DNA from 3 places in the Geobacillus sp. FJAT-46040 genome. Region 2 is predicted to be linked to each of the others. Evidence: riboswitches for the same ligand, from Rfam matches in the RefSeq annotation. Region 2 holds a riboswitch; each other region holds the start of a gene.
The links. Region 2 has a riboswitch for S-adenosylmethionine ahead of mtnW (2,3-diketo-5-methylthiopentyl-1-phosphate enolase). Riboswitches for the same ligand answer to the same signal wherever they lie in the genome.
Positions count from the first base shown of each region.

Region 1: linked by a shared signal. The riboswitch ahead of CD000_RS08645 (hypothetical protein) and the one ahead of mtnW (2,3-diketo-5-methylthiopentyl-1-phosphate enolase) in region 2 are both predicted to bind S-adenosylmethionine.
Region 3: linked by a shared signal. The riboswitch ahead of CD000_RS00135 (methionine ABC transporter ATP-binding protein) and the one ahead of mtnW (2,3-diketo-5-methylthiopentyl-1-phosphate enolase) in region 2 are both predicted to bind S-adenosylmethionine.

Region 1 is NZ_NISS01000001.1:1,637,398-1,648,079, forward strand. Features, by position in the region: gene hutG (formimidoylglutamase) at 1-824, opposite strand, end outside; gene CD000_RS08630 (PaaI family thioesterase) at 965-1,381, shown strand; gene CD000_RS08635 (PaaI family thioesterase) at 1,737-2,219, opposite strand; gene CD000_RS08640 (VOC family protein) at 2,400-2,783, opposite strand; gene CD000_RS08645 (hypothetical protein) at 2,800-3,135, opposite strand; SAM riboswitch class I at 3,204-3,308, opposite strand; partial or broken gene CD000_RS08650 (ABC transporter substrate-binding protein) at 3,359-4,168, opposite strand; partial or broken gene CD000_RS08655 (ABC transporter permease) at 4,129-4,866, opposite strand; gene glpK (glycerol kinase GlpK) at 4,976-6,466, opposite strand; gene CD000_RS08665 (MIP/aquaporin family protein) at 6,516-7,334, opposite strand; gene CD000_RS08670 (sporulation protein) at 7,543-7,944, opposite strand; gene CD000_RS08675 (hypothetical protein) at 8,139-8,390, opposite strand; gene cspD (cold-shock protein CspD) at 8,711-8,911, shown strand; gene CD000_RS08685 (DUF2564 family protein) at 9,041-9,310, shown strand; gene CD000_RS08690 (zinc-finger domain-containing protein) at 9,464-9,679, opposite strand; gene CD000_RS08695 (ribonuclease H family protein) at 9,686-10,351, opposite strand; gene CD000_RS08700 (DMT family transporter) at 10,584-10,682, shown strand, end outside.
Region 2 is NZ_NISS01000001.1:2,004,098-2,014,779, forward strand. Features, by position in the region: partial or broken gene CD000_RS10545 (amino acid permease) at 1-139, shown strand, start outside; partial or broken gene CD000_RS10550 (TolB family protein) at 262-1,462, shown strand; partial or broken gene CD000_RS10555 (alpha/beta hydrolase family protein) at 1,861-2,595, shown strand; gene CD000_RS10560 (short-chain dehydrogenase) at 2,614-3,162, shown strand; gene CD000_RS10565 (phosphate propanoyltransferase) at 3,224-3,790, opposite strand; gene CD000_RS10570 (MarR family winged helix-turn-helix transcriptional regulator) at 3,880-4,329, opposite strand; gene CD000_RS10575 (ZIP family metal transporter) at 4,546-5,280, shown strand; gene CD000_RS10580 (1,2-dihydroxy-3-keto-5-methylthiopentene dioxygenase) at 5,369-5,911, opposite strand; gene CD000_RS10585 (methylthioribulose 1-phosphate dehydratase) at 5,946-6,578, opposite strand; gene mtnX (2-hydroxy-3-keto-5-methylthiopentenyl-1-phosphate phosphatase) at 6,575-7,237, opposite strand; gene mtnW (2,3-diketo-5-methylthiopentyl-1-phosphate enolase) at 7,234-8,475, opposite strand; SAM riboswitch class I at 8,547-8,655, opposite strand; gene CD000_RS10600 (pyridoxal phosphate-dependent aminotransferase) at 8,740-9,927, opposite strand; gene CD000_RS10605 (carbon-nitrogen family hydrolase) at 10,025-10,682, shown strand, end outside.
Region 3 is NZ_NISS01000001.1:18,059-28,740, reverse strand. Features, by position in the region: gene sufD (Fe-S cluster assembly protein SufD) at 1-582, opposite strand, end outside; gene sufC (Fe-S cluster assembly ATPase SufC) at 600-1,379, opposite strand; partial or broken gene CD000_RS00150 (carboxymuconolactone decarboxylase family protein) at 1,613-1,702, opposite strand; gene CD000_RS00145 (MetQ/NlpA family ABC transporter substrate-binding protein) at 1,833-2,684, opposite strand; gene CD000_RS00140 (methionine ABC transporter permease) at 2,700-3,368, opposite strand; gene CD000_RS00135 (methionine ABC transporter ATP-binding protein) at 3,358-4,386, opposite strand; SAM riboswitch class I at 4,474-4,583, opposite strand; gene CD000_RS00130 (sterol-binding protein) at 4,657-5,004, opposite strand; gene CD000_RS00125 (thioredoxin family protein) at 5,151-5,468, opposite strand; gene CD000_RS00120 (toprim domain-containing protein) at 5,465-5,824, opposite strand; gene CD000_RS00115 (YusG family protein) at 5,923-6,159, opposite strand; gene gcvH (glycine cleavage system protein GcvH) at 6,235-6,618, opposite strand; gene CD000_RS00105 (arsenate reductase family protein) at 6,715-7,080, opposite strand; gene CD000_RS00100 (acyl-CoA dehydrogenase family protein) at 7,158-8,942, opposite strand; gene CD000_RS00095 (acetyl-CoA C-acetyltransferase) at 9,080-10,252, opposite strand; gene CD000_RS00090 (3-hydroxyacyl-CoA dehydrogenase/enoyl-CoA hydratase family protein) at 10,280-10,682, opposite strand, start outside.

The DNA.
Region 1 (10,682 bases), 370 kb from region 2:
CGGCGGATGAGCGCGCGCGCCAGAGACGGGGCGAGCCCAAACGGCGACGGCGCGCTCACCCCCGGCGCGGCGGCTGCACTGATGGCGTCCATGCAAATGGTGAGCATCACCGCATCATGATCGGCGGCAAATTTCTCAATTTGTTCATAGGCGGCCTCGATCGGCCCTGCGGTCAGCTCGTCTTCCAGCATGTAACGGCACCGATACGTCTCGGCGTCCGCAAACAGCGCCGCCGTGTTGCCGAGCCGCTGAATGCCAAGGCAGAAGTAGCTCACTTGATCGTCTTGATCCAATATTTGCCGAAACATCGTCCCGGATGTCGGCCCGTCATCGTACGGGCGCAAATCAAAATGGGCGTCAATGTTGAGGATGCCAAGGCGGGCTTCGGGCCCGAGCGCTTCGCGAACGCCCAAGTAATGGCCGTACGCCGTCTCATGGCCGCCGCCGATCACGATAGACGCCATCCCGTTTTTCAGCAGGCGGGCGACCGCCTTCCCAAGTTCAGTCTGGCTTTGTTCGAGCCGTTCATCGACGCAAACGACATCGCCTGCGTCATAGACAACGACCCCTTCCGGAAGATGCCAAGGCAGCCGGGCCAGCGCCGCTTTGACGGCGGCCGGCGCCTCTTTCGCCCCTTGGCGGCCTTGGTTGCGGCGCACTCCTTCGTCGCACGCAAACCCGATGAATGCCGCCGCTCGTTCCACCGTCTCCAATGGCTTGGACAAATCGAGCAGGCGAATGCGCTGATGAAGGCGAAACGCCTGCTCATCGCTCACGCTGTCAATCCGTCCCGTCCAACGGCCGGCGTCTGGCGGTTGATACATGAGACCATCTCCTTTCCATCATCCGCTGCTTGTTTCTTTCGCCACAGCTTTGCCGTTCTCCTCCCCATGCACGCGAAAAGAGGAAATCGCCGCCGTTTGGCGAATAAAAAACATGATTGACAACAGAAAGGGTGTTCCACATGAAGCCAATGACCAACTTGCACGCTGTCATCGCCGGTCAAAGCGCGCCGCCCCCATGCGACGAAACGCTCGGCGTCCGCCTGACGGAAGCCCGAGACGGCTATGCGAAAGGGGTATGGACGATCCATGAATCGCTCCTCAACGGCAACGGGGTGATCATGGGCGGGTTCGTCGGAGCGGCGGCGGACATTCTCATGGCGTATGCGGTGACGACCTTGCTTCGCGATGACCAAATGCACGCCTCCATCAACTTGCAGACGACGTTTCACCGCCCAGCGGCGGCTGGAGAAGCCGAAATCGAGGCGCGGGTGGAAAAGTTCGGGAAAACCGTCGCCTATGTAACCGCCATCGTGCGGCAAAACGGCAAAGAGGTGGCGAGCGCCACGTCGTCGGTGCTGATCATGGACAAACCGTGAAGGTGATGGATCTCCAAAAGGCGTTTTTGCGCATGCTCGTTCTCCTTGGATTCGACGAGTCCAAACAGCAGCTGCTGTTGTTGTTTTGAAACGCATGGAAAGCGATGATCAGAGGAATCCGAGAAAACCGGTGAAAAACGATGATGTTCGCCAAATCGGTGGTTTTGTTGAAAAAGGAGAACCAATTTCACAAGGTTTCCCCACTTGAGAAGAGGCGTTGTCGAGTTGCCTTTTTCATGACATCATCAGTCCTCAATGGCGAAACGAGGTGAGGCGCAGCCGTTTTCGACCAGTTGCCAAGCGCCGGAGAAAGCGCTGTCAAAAACAGCCGCTCTCCGGCGCCTTTCGTTGCTTGTTACCCACGGACAAACGTTTTCGGCATTACGACGGCGACGACTTGCCCGCGGGCGCACAGTTCGCCGTTGGCGAACACTCCGGTGTCCACTTTCCATTTTTTCGGATGAATCTCCATCACAGTGCCGACGGCGACAAGCGGCACTCCATGCAGCGTCGGCTTGACGAAATCGACGTGAAGCGACGCAGTGACAAAGCGCGGCGGCGTTTCCCCGCTCCCTGGTTCATGGCCGTTTTTCCGATGCAAGGCAAGCGCCGCTGAACCGGTGCCGTGGCAATCAATGAGCGAGGCGATCAGCCCGCCGTACACAAACCCTGGAATCGCCGTATGTTCCGGACGCGGCGTATACACCGTCACCGTTTTGTCGCCCCGCCACCCGGTGCGGAAATGGTGACCTTGTTCATTCAGACGCCCGCAGCCATAGCACCAAGCGAATTCATCAGGGTAGTCGTCTTGAATCGCGTGCACGATCATTTCTTCCACGTCATCCTCCCCCTCTCTTTTTCTAGTATACCATTGAATCGAGAAGACGACGACTCCTACATGGACGGTTGTTGTCTAGCGGCAGGCAAGGCCATACGAAGAAAAATGGAACGAAGCGCCAATCGCCAGACGGCAAATTCATAGGCGGCCCAAACAGCTGGCCGCCTAGCGTGACGCCATTTATCGAGCAGGCTCGTAAAACTCGATCCATTCGCCGTCGGGCCCGAGGAAGAACAAATATTTGGCCCCGTTCGGAAGTGTCGTTATTTCTTCCCACACAAGCGGCACACCGAGCGACTGAAGCCGTTCTTTCTCCTGCTCAATGCCTTCCACCGTAAACGCCACATGGTGCACTTTTCCTTCCGTCGGCAAATCCGGATTGTATCCTTCGATCAGCTCGACAATGATCGAGCCGCCAATCCCTAAAAACGCCAATTTCATCGTGCCGTTCGTATGAATCATTTCGTCGAGCAGCTCCAAGCCGACAACATTTTGATAAAACTCTTTCGATGCTTCGATGTCTTTCACTTGAATGCCGACATGTTCAAATTTTTTGACTGCCATTCGTCCCTCTTCCTTTCTATGACTCCATTAACCATACAGCTTGTAAATACGGCGTCATCTGCATCGGGAAAATCCCTTTTTTCCCAAGCTCTGTCCATATGTAGCGGTCAAGGGCGTACGGTCCGTCCGCCTTCCATTCGTCCGCCTCGCTGTCGGTCAACAACACTGAAAAGGTTGTCCCTTGCGCTTTCCCATACAAGTGGGTATATCCGCCCCCGCGGTCGACATGAACCGCCGCTTCAGGGTCAAACCGAATCAGCTCCGCCTGCACGCAGCGCATGACACAAACGGCGAACGCAGCGGCACGGAGATGAGCGGCCATGCAAGCGCGGAGCGAAACCGCCTCCTCCACTGTTTCTCCTTCACCCCCTATCGACAAAAACCCCTTTCGCCTCGGAATGATGCGAAAGGGGGCAACCGTTCTTATCATCCAAAGCGAGACCGCTTTGCGGGTGTTAGCACCTTGCCGGCGGCAGGTTGCTGTGGGGTCATCAAGCCCGTTCTCTCGCCCACTCTTGATAAGACGTATGCAATTTGTCTTCTATCTTATCATACATCATCAAAGGCAACAATCGTCATTGTTCGACTTCCGGTTGCTCGGACGTGACGCCGACATCTTTCCACGTCAGCTTCGAGCTCGGGTCAACCGTGAAGTTAGCGACGCGGTTGTTGACGGCATAAATGGCCGAACGATACAACGTCGGGATGACCGGCACTTCTTCGTTCATCAACTTTTGCCATTCACTGTAAATTTTCCGACGATATTCTTTGTCAAACGCCTGTTCGGAATGGCCTTTTTCCAACAGTTCATCGTTTTTCTCATTCACCCAGCGCGAGTAGTTGAACATGACGTTGCGGCCGTACAATCCGTACGGGTCGACGTCCGTTCCAGTTCCCCAAGCGGCGGCGTAGACATCCACTTTCGGATCGTCTTTTTCGACCATATCGTAGAAGGAGTTGAACTCCGCCAAGCGTCCGTCTACAAGCTGAACATCGAGGCCCACATCTTTCCAGGATTGCATATAAAATTTGGCCAGCGGTTCAGCGATGTCCCCACCGCTCATCGCCAAGAAGTTGATCTTGAATTTTTTACCGTTTGGATCTTCGCGGAGGCCATCGCCATCTACATCTTTATATCCCGCTTCATCCAGCAATTGTTTCGCTTTTTCCGGATTGTACGTATATCCTTTGATGGAGCTGTCATGATAGCCCGGGAACGACGGCGGAATGAGCGTGTTCGCCGGGAAGCGCAAGCCATGATACAGGCGGTCAGCCACCTCTTGGTTGTTGACGGCATACGCCATCGCTTGGCGCAGTTTTTTGTTTTGGAATTTCGGATTGTCCATTACGTTTTCCTGCTTTTTCGCATCCCAATGGCCGAGTTTAACGCTTGGCCGACGAAATTTATGCACAGCATCATCACTAAAATAAGCAATGACGCAGGCAACCAAACCCACCATTTGTTTTGCAAAACATCCGGGTTGGTCGCATAGCTGACCAACGTCCCTAAGCTCGGCGTGCTCTCCGGCAGCCCGAAGCCAAGATACGTGAGCCCGGACTCGATGCCGATGTTGCCCGCCAAATTTAACGTCAAATTGACGATAATGATCGAGCTGAGGTTGGGCAAAATTTGAAAAATAATGATTTTCCAATCTGGCGTGCCGAGCGTTTTTGACGCGCTGACATAATCCAGCTCGCGCTCGGCCAGCGTTTTGGCGCGGATCAGCCGGGCTTTGCCCGTCCACAAAAACGCGCTCATGATCAAAATGAACGTCAATACATTATATTTAGGCACAATGGCGACAAAAACAATAACGAGCATCAAAAACGGCAGAACGAGAATGAAATCGATGATGCGCATAATGACATTGTCAATCCAGCCGCCGAAATAGCCGGCCACAAGCCCCACCACAAGGCCGATCGCACCTGTGATTAGCGTAATCGCCAGGCCGATCGTAAAGTAATTGCGGGCTCCAATGATCAGCTGGCCGAACACATCGCGGCCGCCATAATCGGTGCCAAGCCAATGTTCCGCCGATGGCGGCGAATGAATGGCCAAAAAGTCTACCTTTACAATTTCCTCTACTCGACAAACAGAGGAGGGCGATGCTGTTTCATTTTTTCCGCCCCGTAACGTGCAAGCCAAAACGCAAAAACGCAGATGCCCATGACGAGACATCTGCGTTTTTCCATCATTTAAACGACCGCGCCGCTTGCACTGCTTTTTTCCATCCTTCATAGAGAGCGGTACGCTTGTCGTCATCCATCTTCGGCTCAAACCGGCGCTCGAGCTGCCATTGGGCGGCGATGTCATCTCGGCTGTTCCAGTAGCCGACCGCCAGCCCGGCCAAATACACCGCACCCAAGGCCGTCGTTTCATTCACAACCGGACGTTCGATCGGAACGGCAAGCAAATCGCTCTGGAATTGCATAAGGAAATTGTTTTTTACCGCCCCGCCGTCAACGCGCAACGTGGTCAGCGAGATGCCGGAATCGGCTTCCATGGCGGCGAGCACATCTTTTGTCTGGTAAGCGAGCGATTCCAAGGTGGCCCGGATGAAATGCTCTTTCGTTGTGCCGCGCGTGAGGCCAAACACCGCCCCGCGCACTTCGCTGTCCCAATACGGCGTGCCAAGCCCGACGAACGCTGGGACGACATACACCCCGTCGGTCGACTCGACTTTTTCGGCGTACGCTTCGCTGTCAGCCGCCGTTTTGATCATCCGCAAGCCGTCGCGCAGCCATTGAATGGCCGAACCGGCGACGAAAATGCTGCCTTCAAGGGCGTATTCAACCTTGCCGTCAATTCCCCAGGCGATCGTTGTGAGCAGCCCGTGTTTCGATTGCACCGCTTTTTCCCCCGTATTCATCAGCATAAAGCAGCCGGTGCCGTACGTATTTTTCGCCATCCCTTCCGTAAAGCACGCCTGGCCGAACAAAGCCGCCTGCTGGTCGCCCGCGGCGCCTGCGATCGGCACCTCCACGCCGAAGAAATGATACGGAACCGTTTTCGCGTATACTTCCGAGGACGGGCGCACCTCAGGAAGCATCGCCTTTGGCACGTTTAAAATCGCAAGCAGCTCGTCATCCCACTCGAGCGTATGAATGTTAAACATTAATGTGCGCGACGCGTTCGAGTAATCGGTTACATGGGCGCGGCCGCCGGACAGCTTCCAAATGAGCCACGTATCAATCGTGCCAAAGAGCAGCTCTCCTCGCTCCGCCCGTTCGCGCGCCCCCTCGACATGGTCCAAAATCCATTTCACTTTTGTCCCGGAAAAATAGGCGTCAATAAGCAAGCCGGTTTTTTCGCGGAATAGCGGGTCATACCCTTTCGCTTTCAGTTCATCGCAAATGCCGGCCGTCTGCCGCGACTGCCAGACGATGGCGTTGTAAATCGGGTTGCCGGTGTCTTTCTCCCACACCACCGTCGTCTCCCGCTGGTTCGTAATCCCGATCCCTGCCACTTGTTCCGGCTTCACTTGCGCCTCGGACAAGACGCTGGCAATGACCGCAAGCACCGATCCCCAAATTTCATTGGCGTTGTGCTCGACCCAGCCGGGCTGCGGAAAATATTGCGTAAACTCTTTTTGCGCCATATGGACGATTTCGCCCTTTTGATTGAACAAAATCGCGCGCGAACTCGTTGTGCCTTGGTCGATGGCTAAAATGTATTGATTCATGACATTCTTCCCCCTTCACCTTTATTTGCTTACAAACCCGGTACGCCAACTAGAGAGAACGGCGGCTTGCGGCGCTGGCTGTTTTTCCTTTTGCCATCTTCGCCGCCGCCAAAACGACTGCGGTTGCCGCCAGCACTCCCCATAATGCGCCTGTCGGTTTTCCCAAGAAAACGGCTTTATAGACCAAACTGCCTAACGCGCCGCCAAGCAGCGGTCCGACGATCGGCACCCACGCATACGCCCAATTCGATGACCCTTTCCCTGGGATTGGCAACAAAAAGTGGGCTAACCGAGGCCCAAAGTCGCGGGCCGGATTAATGGCGTATCCCGTCGTGCCGCCGAGCGACAGGCCGATCGCCACGATCAAAAAACCAACGACAAACGGATTAAGCCCATCGGCGAACTGGTTGGCGCCAATGGCCAAGATGGCCAACACCAACACAAACGTGCCGATGATCTCGCTAAGCAAGTTGGCAGCCGCATTCGGCACGGCCGGACCTGTCGCAAACACGCCAAGCTTGACGCCCGGGTCGTCCGTTTCTTTCCAATGCGGCCAATAGTGGAGGTAGACAATGACCGCTCCCATGACGGCCCCAAGCACTTGCGCCGCAATATAGCCCGGCACGTCTTTCCACGGAAAATCACCGGCGAGCGCCAACGCGACTGTCAGCGCTGGATTGAGATGGGCGCCGCTATACTGGCCGACAGCGTATACGGCCACGGCCACCGCCAACCCCCACCCCATCGTAATAACAATCCAGCCGGAGTTGGCCGCGTATGATTTTTTCAAGTTGACCCCGGCGCATACACCAGCGCCGAAAATGATGAGCAAGGCTGTGCCGATGAGCTCCCCTAAAAATGGCGACATTTGTTCTCTTCCCCCTTTTCTTCATTTCGTGATTTCTTCTTCCATTTCCTGTTTGTCCAGCCCCTCCGGAGGGTGAACTGTTGGGCGAAAAAGCAAAAACCCACACACTTCCCCGCTCATCAACGAGGAATATGTGTGGGTCTCCGCTTCTCCACCACAACGTTATTAACTTGCTTTTAGCATATCATCTGTTGAAAACGCTGTCAACCTATTTCTTCGACAAAATTTGCACATAATCGAAGTCGAGCGTATCGACCGCGTCTTCGATATGAAGGCGGGTGATGAACCGGTACGACCGGCCCGGGCGCGATGGCGGCAAGGTTTCCGGAATCGTGTAGGAAAACGGGATCTCCTTTTTCTCGCTCGGCTTGATCGAAAACGCTCCGGCCGCCGGAATGACGGCGACAATGGCATCCAGTTCCTTGCCGTTTTCGATTGTTTTTTGCACGAGCTCCACATCGAGCCGCTCGATCCTTTGTTCCACCGTTCCGCCGTAAATGTGGACGATCCCTTGAATCATTTCCCCCTGGCGCCATAACGATTTATTTAAGATCAAGTCGACGCGCGCCGACCCGACTCCGACTCTTGACATCATTTTGCGCAATAACACCGTAGTCACCTCTTTGTCTCTCTTGTCATATCATCATACGAAAAAACGAAGCCGCCTGTTTCAACGCGAGCCAAAAAATAAACAGACGATGCTGGCGCGGCACGTCTGCCCCTGGGAGAAACAGGGACGAATGCGGCTTGTTTTGTTACCGCTTACATTCGAGATTACCGCATTCGCCTTCCGCTGTCAATTGGTTATTCGTACACATTTTCGTTTTCGATAATGTAATCGATTCGAATGACCGGGACGTCCTGTTGCTCGACTTCCGCGACAATCAAGCCGACGCGGTCATTATAGATGCAAAACATATCCTGCCCTTTGCGAAACGCCGACTCTCCGTACGAAAGGACCATGTGGTAAATTTTATTGTCGCTGAAATAACGGCGGCTGACCCGGCTCCCTAACCGGACGATCACTTCTTTTCCCGCGATTTTTCCGCGGTACATCCGCTCTCCCCCTTTTTGTCGTTCCTATTCCAATGTATGGGCGTTGTGGCCCGCTCATGACTATTTTCTCCCCGGACGGCCTGTTTTCCTTTGCTGAACAGCATTTTTTCAGCGGGGGACACTTTTTTTCGGAAATTTCCTTTCTTTTGCTTGACGCGGCAGCTCCGAATAGTGTATAGTAAAGTCATCACATAACAGAATATATTTCAGGCATTCATCATGAGGACGCACCTTGGTTGGCTGTGAAGTATATTTTGTTATTTGATAAAAATCTTGAGGTTAGCCGAACAGGCTAAAGGTATTAGGAGGAATTCAGTATTATGCAACGTGGTAAAGTAAAATGGTTTAACAACGAAAAAGGCTACGGTTTCATCGAAGTGGAAGGCGGTTCGGACGTATTCGTTCACTTCACGGCGATCCAAGGTGAAGGGTTCAAAACGTTGGAAGAAGGCCAAGAAGTTTCGTTTGAAATCGTCCAAGGAAACCGCGGACCGCAAGCAGCGAACGTTGTCAAATTATAAGGCTTCGTTGACATAGACGAGAGAACGGGAGCGGAACGAGAGGCACCCTGCTTAAGCAGGGTGCCTTTTTCATTGCGATTTGCATAGATTCAACCAAGCGGCGAACAATAAAAAAAGGGAGGTGTTCATATGGCCAAACGCGATGCCGACGTACATACGGGATACAATGACTTAAAGCAAGTGGAAATGTTCGTCGAGACGGCGGAGAAAATGGTCGGTCAAGCGACGATGCAGCTCGACCCTGAGATGCTTCACCATGCCGAACAAGCGGTGAAAAACGCCCGCGACCAACTTGCGCGCGCCCGCCAAGAAGCAACGGGCGTCGACGGTGATTTTCTCGCCCGTTGCGAACAAACATTGGCCCGCGCCGAGCATCAGCTTCGCGAGGCGCAACAATAACCCCATCCGACAGAGCTTCGCTTGCGAAGCTCTTTTCACTGCGCCGAGCACAGAGGGGGGATAGACGGCGGCCGATGTGCGGCCGCTCCCGGACAGCGCCATGTCATGCGGCTTGGCATCGCGCCCGCAAACCGGCTTCCGTTCAGGCCTCCGCTATTGGCGCGGCCGCGGTGGGACGGAAAGCAGCTTCTCCCCGTACTGCCGCATTTGTTCCCCGACCGTGCATTGCTGGATGCAAAACGATTGGGCGTACGTTTTGCCGTACTCTTTCCGGAACGTGCTTTTTAAAAAGCAGCCATCGCAGTACGTTTCCTCCAGCCAAGCAATTTGGTCCAATATTTCTTTGCGTCGGTTCCGCTTCTTTCCCATACGACCTTACCCTTTCCCTGTCAATTCCGTTCGGCTTGTGATGATCTGCCCTTCAAGCGCCTGGCGGGCGAGCGAATCCGCCTCTTTATTTTGTTTGCGCGAAATCGGCTCGTACGCCGGTTCGATGTGAAGCTCGCGCATTTTCGCTTCAATGCGGTCAAGCCAGATGTTGAAATCGTCCTCAAAACACGGCCAATCGCCGGACAGCTGCTTTAACACGACGTGGGAGTCGCCGCGGAACGTCACCGGCAAATGATGGACGCCAAGTTCCTCGAGCAGCTGCATGACAAACCAAAACGCCGCATACTCTGCCTCATTATTGGATTTGATTTCGCCGAGCCGGCGGTTGGCGCGCAGCCGGTAGCGATGGTCGTTTTGCTTATAGTATACGACCGCGCCGGCGCCGCCTTGGGACGTCTCATGGTCAAAGCCGCCGTCGAAATACACAACGATCTCATGCGGCTCGCCGGCGATCTCCTCAAGCAGCTTTTGCAGCTCTTTTTTTGACCACACCGTGCCGTTTCGATCGACGAACTCCACTGTTTTCGTCCGCCCGGTTTTTTCAAAATCATCCGCCAAAGCGAGCGCCTTTTTGGCATCGACCCAATCGGAGACAAGAAACGCCTCTTGTTTTTTCGGCGTGATATACGTCCAGTGGATTTGTACGTCCAACGCATTGTCACCCTTCCGCGTGGCGATGATCGGAGCTGGTTTTTATTTTACCACACTTGCGCCCTTGTTCATTACCTAATATTATGCGCAATTTCTTCTTGTATCAACCATTTTGCCGCAGGCGCCCATCTTTTTTCCAAAATATCTATCTTTTTCGGCCTACTTGTGGTACACTAGCGGCTAGCACCCAAAATGAGATGGGGCGCAAGCATATGAAGAGGGAGGATTCGAATTGAAGCGTCAAACCATAGCCGATCTGAGTCTGCTAATGGCGACCTTCGTCTGGGGGACGACGTTTGTCGTCGTCCAAAACGCCATTTCCTTTTTGGAG
Region 2 (10,682 bases):
CTGGGTCGTCATCGCCGGGACGGCGGATATGAAAACGTTCCTGCTGGGCGTTGCCTTGCTGGCAAGCGGCGTGATCTTCTACCCGCAGGTGAAAAAGGCAGCGCAGCAGGCAAATGAAAAACAAAAACTGTCGGCATAGCTAAAAAACGGACGCCTATCGTTTGGGCGTTCGTTTTTTTCTGTTTTGGGGCAGGATCTTTTCTTTCGTAAGACGAAATATACAAGATGGTTCCATTTTTGAAGGAAAGAGAGGTCTTGCTGATGAACAACAACGAGCACCTGACAAAACGCCGCGGCATGACGGCGGAAGATTTGCTTCGCCTCCGCTCGGTGCGCGACCCGCACTACGCGCCGGACGGAACGCGCGTCGTGTTTGTGGAAAAATCGATCGACGAAGAAAACCAATACCGCTCCCATCTATCTATGTGGACGGAAGACGGCGCCGTCCGTCCATGGACGTTCGGGCGCTGTCGCGACACGAAGCCGCGCTTTTCCCCGGACGGCGAAACGATCGCCTTTTTGTCTGACCGCTCGGGGCGTGTGCAGCTTTGGCTGCTGCCTGCCAATGGCGGCGAAGCGCGCCAGCTGACGTTTTTCAAAAACGGCGTGCGCGATTACGTCTGGTCGCCGGATGGAACGTTTCTCATCGCCCTAACGACGCTTGGCGATGATGAAACGATTGAAGACCGCGAAGAACCGGAAAAGGCAGAAGTGAAGCGAGCCGACCTGAAACCGCGCGTGATCGAGCGGCTGTATTACAAATCGGACGCGGCTGGTTTTCTTGACGGCAAACGGGCGGTGCTCACGCGCATCGATGTGCTGTCAGGAAAAATCGAAGCGTTGACGGGCCGCGAGGAGGAAATCGGTTCGTTTGCGATTTCGCCAAACGGACGGACGCTTGCCTTTGTCGCCAACCGAAACGAGGATCCGGACACCGCCTTTACCCGCGACATCATTTTGCTCGATCTCGAGAAAAAAACAGAAACGAACTTGACGAACGGCTGCGGCGCGTTCGCTTCACTCGCCTGGTCGCCGGACGGAATGAAGCTCGCGGCCATCGGCCATGATTTGGCTTATCTTGGGGCGACGCTTCACCGGCTTTACGTCTTTGAGCCGGAACGTGGAACGAAGCGGGTGTTGACCGCCGACTGGGACGTCCATCTCGGTGACGCCATGGTCGGCGACATGCACGCTGATGCGAAAGGCCCGGGCCCGATTTGGGCGAGCGACGGAAGCGGCCTGTATGTCACCGCCTCAGAGCGCGGACGCGTCAAGGCATATTTCGTCTCGCTCGCCGGCCCGATCGTTCCAGTGGTCGAAGGAGATTTTCATCTATACGGATTCACCGTCCATCCGAATGGACGGCAAGCCGTCGCCGCCATCAGCTCGCCTACGTCCGTTGGCGATTTATATGCGGTCTCGCTTGCCGATGGAACGAAAACACGGCTTACGCGTGCCAGTCAACTACCCCCACTTAGCTAACGCTTGAAGTGGGGGCTTGCAACTCCCCAGAAGTACAAGCGGACTTCGTCCTCCTTCCTTGACTTGGGGTTGCATCAGGGCAGGTTGACAACTACCCAACGACGCAGGTCATGCCTGCATCGTTACCGATTCTCTCGGTGTGTCTGTTGGCAGTACTTGGCTTCCACACACAACAGACGGATCTACGCTCGATGTTTTACGGTTACAACGTTTCCTGTAACCAACTCCATACATCGAGTAGCAGTTATTGGAGTGCCTTTATTAAACGGTTTTCTCCACGCCTTTATTATATCATACACAAAAGAAAAGGGGAACGCGCATTCCTCTCCCACTTACTCCCTTTGGTCGTTGAAGTGGGAGTCTCCTGCGCGAAATAGGATGAAACCGCCTGAGCTTGACGAAGGGGAAAAGGCGCCGCTTGTCGTCGAAATTCACGGCGGGCCGCATGCGATGTATGGATTTACGTTTTTCCATGAATTGCAGCTGCTCGCTTCATCCGGTTATGCCGTGCTGTTTACGAACCCGCGCGGCAGCCACGGATACGGCCAGTCGTTTGTCAATGCGGTGCGCGGCGACTATGGCGGCATGGATTATGAAGACATTATGGCCGGCGTCGACGCCGCCATCAGCAAGTTCGACTTCATTGACGAGACACGGCTTGGCGTCACTGGCGGCAGCTACGGCGGGTTTATGACCAATTGGATCGTCGGGCATACCGACCGGTTCAAAGCGGCTGTCACTCAACGTTCGATTTCCAACTGGCTCAGCTTCTCTGGCGTGAGCGACATCGGCTACTTTTTCACGAAATGGGAAGTCGGCTGCGACGTTTGGGAAGACGCTGAGCGGCTTTGGCATCATTCGCCGCTCAAATACGTCAAACACATGCGCACACCGCTTTTGATTTTGCACAGCGAACGCGATTACCGCTGCCCGATTGAGCAGGCCGAACAGCTGTTTGTCGCCTTAAAGCAGCTCGGGCGGGAAACAAAGCTCGTCCGCTTTCCGGACGCCAACCACGATTTGTCGCGCACCGGCAACCCGGTGCTTCGCCTTGAGCGGCTTCGCCATATCGTCGACTGGTTTGACCGCTATTTGAAAGGAGCATCGCATTAATCCGAAAGGAGAACCACCATGTACGCACTCGTCATTGGTGGGACAGGCATGTTAACCGACGTGTCGCTTTGGCTCGTGCGAGAAGGGTACCATGTATCCATCGTCGCCCGGAACAGGGAACGGATGGAACGGCTCATCGCCCGCGCCGCACATCTGGAGGCCATTACCCCGCTTTTGGTCGATTATCGCGATCATGATGTACTATGTTCCTTGATTCACCAAACAATCAATGAAAACAGAGCCTTCGACTTTGTTGTCGCATGGGTGCACAGCGACGGGAAACAGGCGTTTCCGGCCATCATCCGGGAAAATAGCAGACATCCCGGTCCTTGGCGTCTGTTCCACGTGCCCGGCAGCCGGGCCCATCCGGCCGAGGCAAAGCGGGAACTCCGTTTGTCTTCCGCTTGCCTGTACCGGCAAATTCAGCTTGGCTTCGTGATCGAAGAGCACAGCACGCGTTGGCTCACCCATCAAGAAATCAGCAGCGGCGTCATTGACGCCATTCGGCGTGATGCGCCGTTTCATCTTGTCGGCACACTAGCATCAGAGAAGAAGCGGCCGCATTAATGGGAAGCGCCCTCTCGTTTGTACCGAGAGGGTGCTTTGTCCGCCTTTGGCGCGGATGGTTTCACGATGGAAGCAGTTCGACATAATCGCCCGTTTTCAAGCCGGCCGCGTTCGCTTCATCGGTGTCAATGTGCATATCTAATGCAAAATCTTCGCTGACGCGGACGATCACTTCGTCAAAAATGAGCGCCCGCTCCCCTTGCGTTTTCACTTTCACAACTTGTTTATCGCGGACGCCAAACGTCTCGGCATCTTTCGGCGTCATATGAATGTGCCGCTTGGCAATGATCACCCCTTTGTCGACGGTCACCGTCCCCTTCGGCCCGTGAATCGTAATGCCCGGCGTTCCGTCAATATCGCCGGATAAGCGGACCGGGGGCGCGACGCCGAGCTTGAAGCTGTCGGTTTTCGAAATTTCAAGCTGCGTCAGCGAACGGACCGGTCCGAGGACGCGGACGTTTTCAATTTTCCCTTTCGGCCCTTCGACCGTCACCGTTTCCTTGGCGGCGAACTGTCCGGGCTGCGACAACGGCTTGAGCACCGTCAGCTCGGCGCCTTCGCCAAACAGCGCCGCCATGTGTTCTTTTGATAAATGAATGTGGCGATTCGATACCCCTACTGGAACCATCAATGGTGATCTCTCCTTTTTTGCTGGCTATGGTATGTTCTTTATATAACGTATCCATTTCCGGCAAAATTAAAGAGGCCGACCTCGCGTCAGCCCCTTGTTTTTGCCCCATATCCTAATTTTTTCAGCAGCGCAATCGCCTGCTCTTTTTCTGCCGCCGTCAGCGCCGAAACCGTTTCGTGAATTTTTTCCGCATGCTCGGGAAATACGCGCTCAATAAACCGCCGCCCCTCTTCTGTAATGGACGCGTACGTGACGCGCCGGTCCTTTTCGCAGGCGCGGCGGACGATCAATCCTTTGTTTTCCAGTTTGTCAATGACGTAGGTGATGCTCCCGCTCGCCAGCAAAATTTTTTCGCCAATTTGCTGGAGCGGCTGATCCCCTTTATGGTATAACAATTCTAACACGGCAAATTCGGTCGGATTGACCCCGAATGAGTGGATTGATTTGTTCACTTGGTCGCTTACGGCGCGGTAAGCCCGCGACAATACGATAAACAACTTTAGCGATTGCTCGAGTTCTTGCTCTTTTTGTTCCATGCCATCCAACCCTTTGCATTTAACCATTTCTTACTTGCATTATACTTGAACAGCAAACAGGCAGGCAACCGTTTTTGCCAGGCGCTGGTCCATTTTTCTCGCCAGCGGCCGTTCCTTTCGCTATGATAATTTTGTTATAGGGCAGCGCTTGGGCGATTGTCACATTTGTGGAAACGGCGCATATGAAAAAATAAAGGCTGATGAAGGGGGAATTGGATGAACGAGGTATTGACCGGCAGTGTGCTGTCCGCCTTATCGACCGGACTTGGCGCTGTGCCGATTTTGTTTATGGCCAAATCGCTCACTCACCGCTGGCGCGATGTGCTCCTCGCGTTTTCAGCCGGCATTATGATGGCGGCCTCGATGACAAGTCTTATTCCCGAGGCCCTGCGGTCCGGCGGTTTTGAGGCGCTCGCCATCGGATTGGCGGCGGGGGTGCTCGTGTTAACGTTGCTTGAGATGACCGTCCCCCATATCGACTTGGAGCATACGAAAAGCGGCTTGCAATTCGACGAAAAGGCGATGCTCATCATCGCCGCCATTGTGATGCACAATCTCCCCGAAGGGCTGTCAGTCGGGGTGAGCTACGCCTCAGACGGCGCTTCGCAAATCGGCAATTTGATCGCATTGGCCATCGGCTTGCAAAACGCGCCGGAAGGATTTTTGGTCGCCTTGTTTTTAGTCAATCAGCAGATTGGCCGCTTTAAAGCGTTTGTCATTGCCACGTTAACCGGCGCGGTCGAAATTGTGACGTCTTTGCTCGGCTTTTATTTAACCTCTCTCTTCCGCGGCCTCGTTCCATACGGGTTGGCGTTTGCCGCCGGGGCGATGCTGTTCATCATTTACAAAGAGCTCATTCCCGAAAGCCATGGCGACGGCAACGAACGGATCTCGACGTACGCCTTTATTATCGGCATTTTGTTTATGATTTTGTTAACCGAATCGTTTTAGCGGTCTCTCCTTCCGTCATCGAGGCAAGCTCTCCTCTCCATACAGAACGAAACACCCCGCTGCCTTGCCTGGCAACGGGGTGTTCTCATTATTGGACAGCCTCTTCTTTCTCTTCATACGGATGGGCGACCCAACCGGACGGGTCGATGAACAGGCGGACGGCTACGACTTGGCGGTCGTCCATGAGCGTAAAGTAGTGCGGATTCCCTTCCGGCACGGAAATGACATCGCCGGCTTCCAGCTCGACGTCAAAATAGCCGGTCTCTTTGTCGCCTTTGATAATGAAAATGCCATGGCCGGCCGTAATGGCGCGCACTTCATCTTCCGTATGGATGTGCACTTGTTCAAATTTTTTCAGCAACTCATCCAAGTTCGGCGTCGCGTCGGACAGAGCGACGATATCCCACGTTTTGTAGCCGCGGCGCGCCGCTAAATCTTCAATTTCGTCTTTGAACGTCGCTAAAATTTCATTTTTTTCTTCATCTGTCAGAACATATTTATCGCGCAAATGCTCCGGCAGTTTCGTGATGTCCCAATGTTCATACAACACCCCTTGACTGTTCAAAAACGCGCGCACATTGTCTTCTCCTTCAATCACTTGGCCCGTTTTTCTCACTTTGATGACTGCCATTGTTCACATCCTCCTTTGGAAAAATGTATATGGATTAGCCAACCGGCAGGCCGGCCCGCTGCAAAAGCAGCCGCTTCACCTGCCAGCGGAACAAAAACTCCCATGCCTCCAAATGTTTTTTCGCTTCAAACGCTGTACGCCCCCAGACCGTGATGCCATGGTTTTGGATCAACACGGCGCCGGCGTCGCCATGGATATAGTTCGCAAACTCCCGAGCGAGCGTCGGAATGTCGGCGTAATTGTCAATAATCGGGATGCGCACGGCGGCATTTTCCTCCCAAATGCCGAACGCCTTGATGATTTCCTGGCCGGAAAAGACCGCTTCCCCGTTTTGCGCATACAGTTCAGAAATCAAGTTGTTGTCGACCGTATGAACGTGCAAGACGCAGCCGGCATTCGTCCGTCCGTAAATTTCCGCGTGCAAGAGCGTCTCGGCCGAGGGCTTCAAGTTTGTTTCCTCCGCCGGTTTTCCGGCGGCGTCAACGAGCAGAAAATCCTCATCTGTTTGCTTCCGCTTATCCTTGCCGCTCGCTGTCACCAAAAACGTCAATGGGTCGTCTGTCACCTTGATCGACAAATTGCCGCTTGTCGCGAAAAACCAGTCGCGGGCGGCGAGCTCGGCTTTCACTTCCGCGAGCTCGTTCCACTTTTTCACGAAGATGCTCATACGATCACCTCCATTCGCTGCAACGCATCAATCACGTCAAAAAACGTTGCAAACGGCGCATGCGGCAAGCCGAGCTCTTGGCATTTTTGGAGCAGAAAATCGCGCGCCAGCACGTAATCCGCTTGCTTCGCCACCGCTAAATCCGTAATCGAATCGCCAATGACGACATGGTATCCGTCCGGGCGGGCAAGCTTGCGAAGGAGCGATGGCTTGCAGCAGCCGCAGCCGTTTTGGCACTCACCGTCGCACGCATGCGGCCATGTGATGCGGATCGTCTCACCGCTGAAATCGGAGCCGTTGCAAAAAATGCGCTCCGGTTCAATGAGCCCTTCAAGCAGCGGATAGACAAAAAAGTCGATGCCGCCGCTGACGATATAAAGCGGAATGCCTCGCTCTTTCGTAAACGCGACAAACTCTCGGAATCCCGCGCGCAACCGAGCGGTGCGCCGCAGGAAATCCACAATTTCATCCTTCAACGTGGACGGAAGGAGGGAAAACATCTTCCCGACTCCTTCCTGAACAGAAATGCGCTCAGCGAGAATGTCGTCTTTTAACGCCTCCCACTCCGGCGGGGCGAACTGTTTCATAATCGCGATGATGTTGTCGTTTTCCGTAATGGTGCCGTCAAAATCACAAAAGAGAACGAGCTGTTTCGTCATGCTTCCACCTCAACGACGCCCCAGCGGTCGATCGCTTTTTGCAGCGCTTCGTTTTCTGCTGCCGCCGCACGCAGCGGACGGCCGGCCAGCACTGCGTCGATCGCCGCGCGAAACGCCCGTCCGCCACCGATCGCCCCGTCCGGATGGCCGTGGATGCCGCCGCCGGCGTTGACGATGCTGTCAAGGCCGAAATCGCGGATGATGAGCGGCACCAATCCCGGGTGAATGCCGGCCGACGGAACCGGAAATGCCCGAGCGAACGGCTCTTGGTCGTCGGTGAGCGCCCTTGCAATGCCAAGCGCCTGCTCACGCTCCAAGGCCACGCTGCCATACGGCGACGGGAACAGGACAAAGTCGGCACCGGCGAGCCGCAAAAGCTTTCCAAGCCAAAGCGAAGGAGCCACCCCATAAAACTCCGACGGCGTAACAGCGCCGCTGAACGCCGGGTGAGCCATAATCGGCACCGCAATCTCCTCATCCTCGCGCAACGCCTGCAACACGTCAAGCCCATAAGCGAAGACGTTAAACAACAGCACATCAGCGCCAAGCTCGGCGGCTCGTTTCGCTTTGTCCTTTAACGCAAACGTTTTGCCGGTCAAGTTGACGGCATACAACGTCCGCTTGCCTGTTTGTTCGTACACTTCCTGAAGGGCCGCCTTGCCCTCGGTGATCCGCTTTTCAAACGGAAGAAGTTCGCTGTCAAACAAAATTTCATCGTCTTTGACCAGGTCAACGCCGCCGAGCGCCTGTTTTTTCAATTCCGACGTCAAGTACGCCAAATCGCGGCCGATCATGCCTTTAAAAATGCTCATCAACAGTGGGCGGTTATGCACCCCGACTCGGTCGCGAATGCCGTCGATGCCAAAGCGCGGCCCAGGAAACTGTCGCTTCCATTCATCCGGAAACTCTAAATCAAGCAGCCGCACTTCACCGTCGAGCGACAGCTTGCCGAACGTCGTGACCAACAATGCCGGCAAATCGGCGCTGAAGTTGACTGTCGGGTAGGCGATTTTGACGATCGCCCGCTTCAGCCGCTTGCCGAAATAGGCGTTTACCCGCTCGCTTTCGCCAAGCTCTTCAATAGCGACGACTTCCCCTTTATGTTTGCGAAGCTGCTCCTGCTCCAACGCCGGCAAGTCGGTCCACGTGCCGATCGTCAAGCCGAGCGCGATCCCTTCCGCCTTTTTCCGAATGTCTGTTTCATCATGAAGCAAATACGTTGCCATCACTGCACTCATCGTTCATCCCTCTCAATCTCGAAATAAAAACGCCTCTTCATAAGAAGAGGCGTCACTCATCCATGGCGCTCTTCTTATCTCTCAGCGTTTCCGCTGCAAGAATTAGCACCGTGCTTGGCGCGCGCCAAGCCGGTTGCCGGGCTTCATTGGGCTCGTCCCTCCGCCTGCTCTTGATAAGAAAGCCTGCTCGTTTATGCACTTATCAAACAATTGGCAAATTTACTTTGAATTATGACATCGCCGATTGGCGTTGTCAATCATTTTTCAAAAATTTTTTTCGAACAATCCAAGGCGGCCGATCCGCTCCGCTGCTTCGCGAAGCCGCGCTTCATCGGTCAAGAGGCCGACGCGCACATACCCTTCGCCGTGTTTTCCAAAACCGATGCCTGGGGCGACGGCGACGTGCGCCCGCTCAAGCAACAGATCGGCAAATTCGGCGGATGATGCGCCTTTTGGCAACGGAAGCCAGGCGAAAAATGATCCAGACGGCGCCGGCGCTTCCCAGCCGATCTCGCAGAGCGCAGCGATGAACGCATTGCGGCGCGCCTCATACAATGCGACCAACTCCGTGACACAATCTTGCGGACCAAGGAGCGCCGCGGCGGCCGCTTCCTGGATGGCGCCGAACAAGCTGACATACAAATGATCCTGCAAAAGCTCAAGCGCCCGAATGATCCGCTCGTTGCCGACGGCAAACGCCACGCGCCAGCCGGCCATATTGTATGTTTTCGAAAAGGTGTAAATCTCGACGCCGACGTCTTTCGCCCCATCGGCTTCCAAGAAGCTGACCGGTTTTCGGCCGTCAAAGCCGATCGCCCCATAAGCGAAATCGTGCACGACGGCAATGCCGTGCTTGGCGGCAAACGCCACCGTCTCCGCGAAAAATTCCTTTGTCGCCGTCGCGCCAGTCGGATTGTTCGGATAGTTTAAAAACATGAGCTTCGCTCGGTCGGCGACCGACTCCGGAATGGCTTCGTAATCCGGTAAGAATCCGTTTTCCGAAGAAAGCGGCATCATCTCCATCCGCGCGCGGGCAAGCACGATCCCCGACCAATAGTCCGGATAGCCCGGGTCCGGGACAAGCACCACATCGCCCGGGTTGACGAGGCAAAGCGGCAGCTCGACAAGCCCGGCCTTGCCGCCGAACAAAATGGCGACTTCGCGGTCTGGATCGACGTTCACCCCGTATTCACGCGCGTAAAACGCGGCAATGGCTTCTTTCAAAAAGAAGTAGCCTTGAAATGGCGAATATTTATGGTATTTCGGATTGGCCGCCGCCCGCTGCATCGCCTCAACGATATGCTTTGGCGTCGGCTGATCCGGGTTGCCTTGCCCTAAATTGATCACGTCGCATCCGGCCTTGATTTTCTCCCCGACTTTTGCGACAAGCGAGGCGAAAAATTGCTTTGGCAGCTGCTCAAGCAGCTCGGAAAAAGGAATTTCCATCGTCATCGCCCACACCTTCTTAAAAAATTCTTGAAATTCTAGTGCAACATCATATATCGTAAAAAGCAAAATGTAAAGCAAAATTTTTTCGAGGTGAAAACTCATGACGATCCGCATCGCCTGCCTCCAGCTTGATATTGCGTTTGGCGACCCGAACGAAAACGAACGGTGCGCGGAAAGCGCCATTGAATCGGCCGTCAAGGACGGCGCGAATATCATCGTGCTGCCGGAATTATGGACGACCGGCTACGATTTGACGCGCCTAGATGAGATTGCCGACGAAGGCGCCGAACGGGCGAAAGCGTTCGCCTCCCGCCTAGCGCAAGCACACAACATCCATCTCGTCGCCGGCTCGGTCGCTAAAAAAACAACAACCGGCGTGACGAACACGATGATCGTGGCCGACCGGAGCGGTCAAATCGTCGGCGAATACAGCAAACTCCATCTGTTTCAATTAATGGATGAACATTTGTATTTGCAGCCGGGAAGCAGCTTAGGCTTGTTTTCGCTCGACGGGCTTGCATGCGCCGGGGTCATTTGCTATGACATCCGCTTTCCGGAGTGGATTCGCGCCCATGCTTTGGCTGGGGCGGAAGTGCTGTTTGTCGTCGCCGAATGGCCGCTTCCCCGCCTGCACCATTGGCGGACGCTCTTGATGGCGCGGGCGATTGAAAACCAATGCTACGTCGTCGCCTGCAACCGGGCTGGCCGCGACCCGAACAACGTCTTTGCCGGCCATTCGCTCGTCATCGACCCATGGG
Region 3 (10,682 bases), 2.0 Mb from region 2:
GTCTTCCGCGACAATGATCACGTGGTTAAACAAGGCGATGTCATCTTCGTCTTGAATATAGACCGCCTGAAGCGGCGTTTCAATCTCCACGTTTTTCGGAACATAGACAAACACGCCGCCGTTGAGCAGCGCCGCATGGAGCGCGGCAAGGCGGTGCTCATCCGGCTTGACCGCCGTCATCAAATAGTTTTTCAGCAAGTCGCCATGCTCGCGCGCTGCTGTGAAGATGTCGGTGAAAATGACGCCTTTTTCTTTTAATTCATCGGACAGCGACACGTACGCCGGCGTATGGTTGCGCTGCACATACAAGTTTTTCGTTCCTTCGCCCGCCTCGATGAGCGCCTTGACCGCTTCCGGCAAATCGTCAAGACCATCATACGGCGCGCTGTCGACCGTGTGGCGGGCGAACTCGGTGAAATTCCATTTGTCGATTTTCGTCTTCTCCGGTTTCGGAAGCGGCAGCCGCTCCGCCAGCCGAAGCGCCTCAAGGCGCCGCGCCGTCAGCCAGTCCGGCTCGCCGCGCCCGCTTGAGAACGTGCGGATGTATGTTTCATCGAATGGGATTTTCGTTTCTGTCGCCATAATCCTCCTCCTAACGCTTACGCTTCTTGTCCGACCGTTTCGTCTTCAATGCCAAGCTCTTTTTTGATCCAGTCGTACCCTTCCGCCTCAAGCCGCTGCGCCAGTTCCGGACCGCCGGATTTGACGATGCGCCCTTGCATCATGACGTGCACGTAATCCGGCGTGATGTAGTTCAATAACCGTTGGTAGTGAGTGATGATCAAACAGCCGAATTCGCTGCTGCGCATTTCGTTGACGCCTTTGGCGACGATTTTGAGCGCGTCAATGTCCAATCCGGAGTCGATCTCGTCCAAAATGGCGATTTTCGGTTCAAGCATCATCAGCTGCAAAATTTCATTTCGCTTTTTCTCCCCGCCCGAGAATCCTTCGTTCAAGTAACGGTGCGCCATATCCGGGTTCATTTCGAGAAACGCCATTTTTTCATCGAGCTTGCGGATGAATTTCATGAGCGAAATTTCGTTGCCCTCGCCAAGCCGGGCATTGATCGCAGCGCGCAAAAAGTCGGCGTTCGTCACTCCACTGATTTCGCTTGGGTATTGCATCGCCAAAAACAGGCCGGCGCGCGCCCGTTCGTCGACTTCCATCTCAAGGACATCCTGGCCGTCGAGCGTCACCGATCCTTCTGTCACTTCATATTTTGGATGGCCCATAATGGCCGATGCCAGCGTCGACTTCCCCGTTCCGTTCGGACCCATGATGGCGTGGATTTCCCCGCCTTTGACTTCCAAGTCCACTCCTTTTAAAATTTCTTTTCCCTCCACGGCGACGTGGAGATTGCGAATCGTCAATACCGCCATGCAGCATACCTCCAATTCCCGATTGAGAGTCAGTTCGCTCGCTTGTCTTCTAGCGATCGCTCATTCTCATTTTATTCTCATTACAATTTTATAACAAATGAAAACTACCTGCAACTTCCCTGCTCTGTTTTTCACGATGGCCGTGTGAAAAAATAGCGCCTTTTACTATTTTACACGAAAACCTCAAGCTTGTACGAGTTTTTGCAAAAAAAAGCCCCCGTTTTTTCCGGAGTCTAGTGAGCCGCCCGCAGCTCGCGGAGGCATTCTTGCACGAGCGTCACCGCCTGGCTCATCGCCGCCCCGCCGCCAAACGCGGCCGCCGTACTGGCGCGTTTGAACAACCGATGAAGCGCGGGAAAACAGACCGGCCGCGGCGTCTCTCCATCCAAAACGGTTTTGAACTTTCGGGTGGCTCTTTTTTGTGCAAAAAATAACGGAAGCGATTCGCTTCCGTTATTGATTGTTTGTCGCCGCTGGAATGACGGCGCCGTGGTATTTTTCTTTAATGAAATCTTGGATTTCTTTCGATTGCAGCACTTCGACAAGCGTTTTGATTTCTTTCCGGTTTTCATCGCCTTTGCGCACCGCAATAATGTTCACATACGGATTGTTTTTCGGCGACTCCACGGCGATCGGGTCTTTCGCCGGGTCCAAACCGGCGTCAAGCGCATAGTTGGCGTTGATCAGCACCGCATCGCCTTCGCCGTTTTTGTAAATTTGCGGCAGAAGCCCGGCGTCGACATCGGCCTTAAATTTTAAATGCTTTGGATTTTCGATGATGTCATTGACTGTCGCTTTCGTTTTATCGACGCCCGGTTTCAATTTGATGAGCCCTTTTTCTTGCAGCATCGACAAAATGCGGCCATGGTCGGCGACCGAGTTGCTCATGATGATCGTCGCGCCGTCCGGCAGTTCTTCAATGCTTTTGTATTTTTTGGAATACAGGCCGATCGGCTCGATATGAATGCCGCCGGCGTTGACGAAATCATAGCCGTGTTCTTTCATTTGCGATTCCAAGTACGGAATGTGCTGGAAGTAGTTGGCGTCGATGTCTTTATCAGCCAACGCTTTGTTCGGCAAGATGTAATCTTGGAACGTAATGATCTCCAAGTCGATGCCTTTTTTCTTCAAAATCGGTTTCGCTTTTTCCAAAATTTCCGCGTGCGGCACGTTCGACGCGCCGACTTTCAACTTCACCAATTTGCCGTCTTTGCCGCCTTCCGCGCTGTCGTTATTGTTGCCGCCGCATGCCGCCAAAGCGAGCACGAGAATGGCGGCGAGCAACACACCCAACCATTTCTTCATCAGTTGTTTCCCCCTTTATCGTTTATCGATTTTCGAAGTGACAAAGTCACCGATCAGCTGAATGATAAATACAATGACCAACACCAATACGGTTGCGACAAATGTCACATCGTTATGGTTGCGCTGGAACCCTTCCAAATACGCCAAGTTCCCAAGCCCGCCGGCGCCGATGGCTCCAGCCATCGCTGTATAGCTGACGAGCGACACCGCCGTCACCGTAATGCCGGAGACGAGCGCCGGCAAAGACTCCGGCAGCAGCACTTTCCAAATGATCGTCCACGTTGAGGCGCCCATCGCTTGGGCTGCTTCGATGACGCCTTTATCAATTTCGCGAAGAGCGATTTCGACCATGCGGGCGTAAAACGGCGCGGCCCCAATGACCAAAGCCGGCAGCGCCGCATTGGCGCCAAGCATCGTCCCGACAAGCCAGGTGGTAAACGGAATGAGCAAAATGATCAAAATAATAAACGGAATCGAGCGGAAAATGTTCACAAACGCCGCAATCACTGTATTGACAAACCGGTTTTCCCATAGGTTGCCCTTCGCTGTCAAAAATAGAAGCAAGCCAAGAACGATTCCGAGGACGAAAGTGGCCGCCACCGCCACTCCCGTCATATACAGCGTCTCGACCGTCGCCGCCCACATCGTCTCCCATTGCACGTTCGGCAGGAGGTTAGCGAGCATCGTGAATCACCTCCACCGCCACCTGCTGGCTTTGAATGTAGTCAAGCGCCCGGTCGATTTCATCCCTCGCCCCGTCGAGGTGCACGAACAGCACCCCATAGGCGCCTTGATGGGTTTGCGAAATTTTCCCTTGCAAAATGTTGACATCGACGGCAAACTGACGCACCACTTCGGTGGTGAGCGGCTTTCCGGCTGCCGCGCCGACAAACGTCAGCTGCGCGATCAGCCCGCTCGGGTATTGGCCAAACAAATGAGAAATCGCCTCTTCCGTCTCCTCGGGCTCGATCAGCTGCTTGACGAACCGTTTCGTGATCGGCTGCTGCGGGTTGCGGAACACATGCAACACTTCGCCTTGCTCGACGATTCGGCCGCTTTCCATCACCGCAACGCGGTCGCAAATTTTGCGGATGACGTGCATTTCATGGGTGATCAGCACAATCGTCAGCCCGAGCCGCTTGTTGATGTCAACGAGCAAGTCCAAAATCGCATCGGTCGTCTGCGGGTCGAGCGCCGATGTCGCCTCGTCGCACAGCAAGACTTTCGGGTTGTTGGCGAGCGCCCGGGCGATGCCGACCCGCTGCTTTTGCCCGCCGCTCAGCTGCGACGGGTAGGCATCCTCGCGCCCGGAAAGGCCGACAAGCTCGATCAATTCATCCACCCGCTTGTTCCGCTCCTCTTTCGGGACGCCGGCAATTTCAAGCGGAAAGGCAATGTTTTCCCTGACTGTGCGAGACCAAAGCAAGTTGAAATGCTGGAAAATCATCCCGATTTCTTGACGCGCCTTGCGCAGCTCCCGCCCTTTGATGCGCCCCATGTCGCGGCCGGCGACGATCACCTTGCCGCTCGTCGGCTTCTCGAGCCCATTGAGCAAGCGGATGAGCGTGCTTTTCCCCGCGCCGCTGTAGCCGATAATGCCGAAAATTTCCCCTTCGCGAATCTCAAGCGACACATTGTCGACAGCCGTGACCGAGCCGTTGGCCGCTTGATAGATTTTCGTCACTTGTTCGAGTGTAATCATCGTTTCACCTTCCTCCCCAAGCGGCGGAGCGCAAAAAGAAAACCTTTCTGCCCGCAGAGAACAGAAAGGTATTGTGCACCATTCTGTCTCTTATCTCTCAAAGCAGGCCGCTTTGTGTGAATTGGCACCATTTCAGCACATGCGCTGACGGTTGCCGGGCTTCATTGGGCACATCCCTCCACCTCTCTTGATAAGAGCGCAACAATCACCTATTCGATTGACTACAGCTGTGATTGTATCACCTTGTGTCGAACATTGTCAATAAAAATTTCACCCAACATGCCGATACGGCTTAGCCAAATGGAGGAGCGACTCAAGCAGCAACAGATGACGAAAGCTTCCCGATACATGCACTTCGCGCAGCCGGACGAGCTGCTGCAGCTTCAGTTCGCCGTTCAGCAGGGACGCGAGCGCCTCTTTGGAACCGCGCACCGTCAATGTTTTCCGTTCATCGTTTTCCATCCCTCTAGCGGCTGATTCCTTGCCGATCAACAGCAAGGCGGTTTCGTCATCGCTTTCAAACCGAACATACAGCTGCTCATCCGGCAAAATCGGCACCAAATGGTGCAACACTTGCATCCGTTCCACGAACTGCCCAACTAATTCACGCATTTCCATGGATATCCCCTCCCCCATTTTTATTTTTTTCACTTCCACCTGAAGAGGAGAAATCCTTTACAAAAATCTCGACAACCCGTTGACGAACGAGCGCCGTTTTTGTCATTTCCCAAGAAATGTGTCAAACAGCGTCAAAAAAAGGCGAATCATCGGGACGGCAAGCAGGCTTGAATCACTTCGTACAAATACGGAACGGAATGAAAGGCATACCACTTGCCTGCGACCGTTCCGTCCCTAAAAAGAAGCAGGCAAGGAACGCTTTCAATTTTCCACGCAACGGCCTGCTCAGGGATATAGTTGATGTCCGTTTCGTAAAACGGCAGCGCCGGAAACAACTGCTCCACCACCGTGAGCATCCGCCGCGCCAGCTGGCACGTGCCGCACAGCGGGGTATACAAGTAAAGGGCCAGAAGCGGCTCGACTTCCACCACTCGCATGACATCGTTTCGGTCGATCGCTTTCACTCGCCTCTTCCCCTCATGAGCGATTCGATGCGGACGTCGAAACGAGCGCGCAACAGCACTTGCGCCAAGTGCCAAGGCGGAGCGGCCGCCACTTCGCGATACGCCCGGTCAATGTAAAGATGCTCCGCCTCTGGAAACATGCGGCGAAACTGCCGGCGCAATTTTTCTCCCGCCTCATCGGCATCGGCCAAGACGTATACACCGCATCCTTCCAGCTCATCGGCCAGCTCCTCAAGGCGCGCATCACTGATCGTGCCGTTTGTGCAGACGATGACGACTGGTTCGTTCAGCACCGCCGCCACTTTTTGCTTGTCTGATCGCCCTTCGACGATGATCACTTTTTCCACGCGTCGCATGTCCGACCCACCTAACTTCAAATGAGGATACTATTATTGTATGTCTTGCGCCGGCCAAATGTTGAAAATGAAAAGCAACAGCCATCCACCGTTGCCTTTCAACACCAGCCCGCTTCCCCGTCGCAATCGACATATTTTTGGTCCGGCTCAACGGTAGCGGTCACCTGTTTGTAAATTCTTCCGTTTTGTTCGGTATACCCCTTTTTCAACGGGACGGCCGCCGGAAGCGGAAGGCGCCCGATGAGCTCTCCTTCCTCGTACAACTCCAGCGAGCGGCCGTTCAGTTTGCCGATGATCCGGTCCGTGACATCTATGCGCGTCGTTTGCAGCGCCATCGCGAGCACCCCTTTTTTCAATCAAATTCCGGTATGTATAGAGTGCCCGAATCGAAGCGAAGATTGCAGGAACGTTTATCCTTCGTTGATCATCGCCTCGTATTGTTCCGCCGTCAACAAATTGTCGATTTCGCTCAAATCATTCGGTTTGACGACGATCATCCACGCTTTGTCATACGGCGATTCGTTCACGTACTCCGGATGGTCATTTAACGCCTCATTCACTTCAACGACCGTGCCGCTGATCGGCGCATACAATTCCGAGACCGTTTTCACCGATTCAACGCTGCCGAACGGCTCGTTCGCCGTAACCTCTGCGCCGACTTCCGGCAGCTCGACAAAGACGATGTCGCCAAGCTCTGATTGGGCGTAATCCGTAATGCCGATGCGCACGTTCTCTCCTTCCACGCGCACCCACTCATGCTCCTTTGTATAGCGAAGTTCTTTCGGCGTGTTCATCGTATCCCTCCATTGCGACAAAATGTATATTCCTTTTCATCATAACCGATTTTCCGCAAAAACTCACTGAATTCACCCGATTTTGCAAAAAATTTTTTATGTCCCCGCCGCGAAAAACGCCTCGTATTCTTGTTCGCGAAAGCCCACGACGACCCGCTCGCCGTCCGTCAAAATCGGCCGTTTGACCAACATCCCGTCCGAGGCGAGCCAATCGAGCATCTCGTCTTCCGATGCGCGGTCGAGCTTGTCCTTCAAGCCAAGCTCGCGGTATTTCATCCCGCTCGTGTTGAAAAATTTTTTGAGCGGCAGCCCGCTTTGACGGTGCAAACGGGCGAGCTGCTCTTTCGTCAGCGGCTCGTCGACCAAATGCACCGTTTGCACCTCAATGCCGTGTTCATCCAACCATTTTTTCGCCTTCCGGCACGTTCCGCATTTTGGATACCAATAGAGCGTGAGCGCCATCTTCACTCCTCCCTTTCATTTCCGCTGTGTGGCAAACAAATAAGAAGCACCAGGCAAACGCCTGGTGCTTCCCATTATCACACAATATACCGTTCGGCTTCAATGAGCGCGGCGGCCGCTTCGCGTTTTTTCGCGATCACGTTGATCGGCGTATGGCGCGTCAGCCGTCGGAGAGCGGCGAGCATCATCCGCAGCGTGTCTCCTTGTTCGACGGCGACGAGCGTTTCTTTCGCATGGGCTTCAATTTCATTGAACGCCTCTTGGCAGAAAATTTGCGTGTACAGCAATTTTTGTTTGTTTTTCTCCTCACCGCTCGCCTGAATCGCTTTTTCCGTGCGCAAAAGCGCTGATTCCATCGCATAAATGTTCGAGACGATGTCGGCGATGTTGACGAGCACTTCTTGCTCTTCTTCAATGCGCTGGCCGTATTTTTGCGCCGCTAAACCGGCGACCATCAAGGCGATTTTTTTCGCGTTGCGCACCAAGTATTTCTCTTGTTCCAGCGCGCCCGTCCCCGGCTCTTCGGCGGCCATCATCATCAGTTCTTCCTGAAGCTGCTGCGCTTTTTGGAAGAGCGGCAGCTCGCCTTTTAACGCCTTTTTCAAATACATGCCCGGCACGAGAAGGCGGTTGATTTCGTTCGTCCCCTCGAAAATGCGGTTGATGCGCGAATCGCGGTAGGCGCGCTCAATTTCGTATTCCTGCATAAAGCCGTACCCGCCGTGGATTTGCACGCCTTCATCCACGATGTAATCGAGCACTTCCGTGGCAAAAAACTTGTTCAATGAGCATTCGATCGCATATTCGGCGATCGATTTCGCCACTTCTTTGCCATCTTTCGCCTTTTCCGCATCAAGCAGGCTCATCCGTTCATCGAACAAGCCGACCGTGCGGTAAACCGAGCTTTCGGCGGCATACAGGCGCGACGCCATCGTCGCGAATTTTTCCTGCGTCAACGTAAACTGCGAAATCGGCCGTTTGAATTGCTGGCGCTGATTGGCGTATTTGAGCGTGATTTCAAGCGCCCGCTTCGCGCCGCCGACCGCCCCTAACCCAAGCTTGTAGCGGCCGATGTTCAAAATGTTGAAGGCGATGACATGGCCTTTTCCGATTTCACCGAGCACGTTTTCTTTCGGCACCGGCACATCTTGCAAAATGAGCGTTCTTGTCGACGAGCTTTTAATCCCCATTTTCTTTTCTTCCGGACCAGTTGAAACGCCCGGGAAGTCGCGTTCCACGATGAACGCGGTGAAATGTTCGCCGTCGACTTTTGCATAGACGACAAACACATCAGCAAAACCGGAGTTGGTGATCCATTGTTTTTCGCCGTTTAAAATGTAATGCGTGCCTTCCGCGTTTAATCTCGCCGTCGTTTTCGCGCCGAGGGCGTCCGAACCCGAGCCAGGCTCCGTCAAGGCGTAGGCGGCGATTTTTTCGCCGGTCGCTAAATACGGCAAATATTTTTGTTTTTGTTCTTCCGTGCCAAACAACACAATCGGCAGCGAGCCAATTCCGACGTGCGCCCCGTGCGAAATGGCAAAACCGCCGGCCGGCGCCATTTTTTCCGCAATGATGGCCGAACTGACTTTATCTAGGTCCAAACCGCCGTATTCTTCCGGAATGTCAGCGCTTAACAAGCCGAGCTCGCCCGCTTTGCGAAGCAATTTCACGGAACGGTCAAACTCGTGGTTTTCCAAATGCTCGAGCTGCGGGAGCACTTCATTGTTGACATACTCTTCCGTCGTTTTGGCAATCATATGATGTTCGTCGGTGAAATCTTCCGGCGTAAACACGCGCTCCGCCGGAATGTCTTCAATCAAAAAGCTGCCGCCTTTGATCGCTTCTTCCATCGTTTTGGCCATCGTTGATTTCCTCCCCCGAAAGATGATTGATGATCCGGGCGGCAACGCCGCCCGGGAAATAGACGTTCCATGCAGCCGGGCAAATGCGGATGCATGCCTCGCGCGAGCTGATGAAGCCCGCTCGCTGTCAGCTGCCGCTACAGCAGCTCAAACACGCCGGCCGCTCCCATGCCGCCGCCGATGCACATCGTGACGATGCCGAACTGCACGTTGCGGCGCCGCATTTCGTAAAGCAAAGACAAGGTCAGCTTCGCGCCCGTGCAGCCGAGCGGGTGGCCTAGAGCAATCGCCCCGCCGTTGACGTTGACAATGTCTTCATCCAACCCAAGTTCGCGGATGACTTGGATCGATTGCGAGGCGAACGCTTCGTTCAGCTCGATCAAACCGATGTCGGACAGCTCAAGGCCGGCCAGCTTCAACGCTTTCGGCACCGCAGCGACCGGGCCGATCCCCATCACTTCCGGCGGCACGCCGGCAACCGCGAACGAACGAAACTTGCCGAGCGGCTTCAAGCCGAGCGACTCCGCTTTTTCGCGGTCCATCACCATGACCGCCGCCGCCCCGTCGCTCATTTGCGACGCGTTGCCGGCGGTGACGGTGCCGTTTACCGCAAACGCCGGCCGGAGTTTCGCGAGCGTTTCCATATTCGTGTCCGGGCGCACGCCTTCATCTTGTGTAAAGACGACTTTCTCCTCAACGAGTTTGTTGCCTTCTACTTTGCGCACCGTCACCTCGACCGGCACGATTTCTTCATTGAATTTTCCTTCGGCAATCGCCTTGGCGGCGCGCTGGTGGCTGCGCACCGCGAATGCGTCTTGGTCCTCGCGGCTGACGCCGTATTTTTTCGCCACTTGCTCGGCAGTGTGCCCCATCGACATGTAGTATTCCGGCGCTTCTTCCGCCAAGCGGGCGTTCGGGCGGACGACATGCCCCATCATCGGCACCATGCTCATCGATTCGACCCCGCCGGCGATGACCGTGTCGGAATGGCCGAGCATCACCCGTTCCGCCGCATAGGCGATCGCCTGCAAACCGGACGAGCAATACCGGTTGATCGTGATCGCCGGCACGGTATATGGCAGCCCGGCGAGCGCGCCGATGTTGCGGGCGATGTTCAATCCTTGCTCCGCCTCCGGCATGGCGCACCCGATAATCAAGTCGTCAATGTTTCCTTCATAGTTCCCCGCGCGCTTGATCGTTTCTTTGACGACGAGCGCCCCTAAATCATCCGGCCGCACGTGGGCGAGCGTTCCTTTTTTCGCTTTGCCGACCGGTGTGCGCGCACCTGCGACAATGACCGCTTCTCTCACGCCAATCCCCCCTTGATCTCCTCCGCTTTAGTTGCGGAGCGGTTTTCCTTTCACAAGCATATGCTGCATGCGCGCTTGCGTCTTCGGCTCGCCGATGAGGCTCAAAAACGCCTCGCGCTCGAGATCGAGCAAATATTGCTCGTCGACTTCCGTTCCGTACGGCACTTTGCCGCCGGCTAGAACATACGCCAATTTTTTCGCGATTTTCAAATCGTGCTCGCTGATGTAGCCGGAATGGAACATCGACTGCGCCCCAAGCAGCATGGCGGCATAGCCGCTTTCGCCGGCCACCGGCACTTTCTTCCTTACAGGAGGCCGGTACCCTTCCTCATACATCGAGAGCACCGCCTGTTTCGCTTCATACAGCAGATGGTCGCCGTTCATCGTGATGCCGTCGCGGTGATTCAAGAAGCCAAGCTCGCGCGCTTCC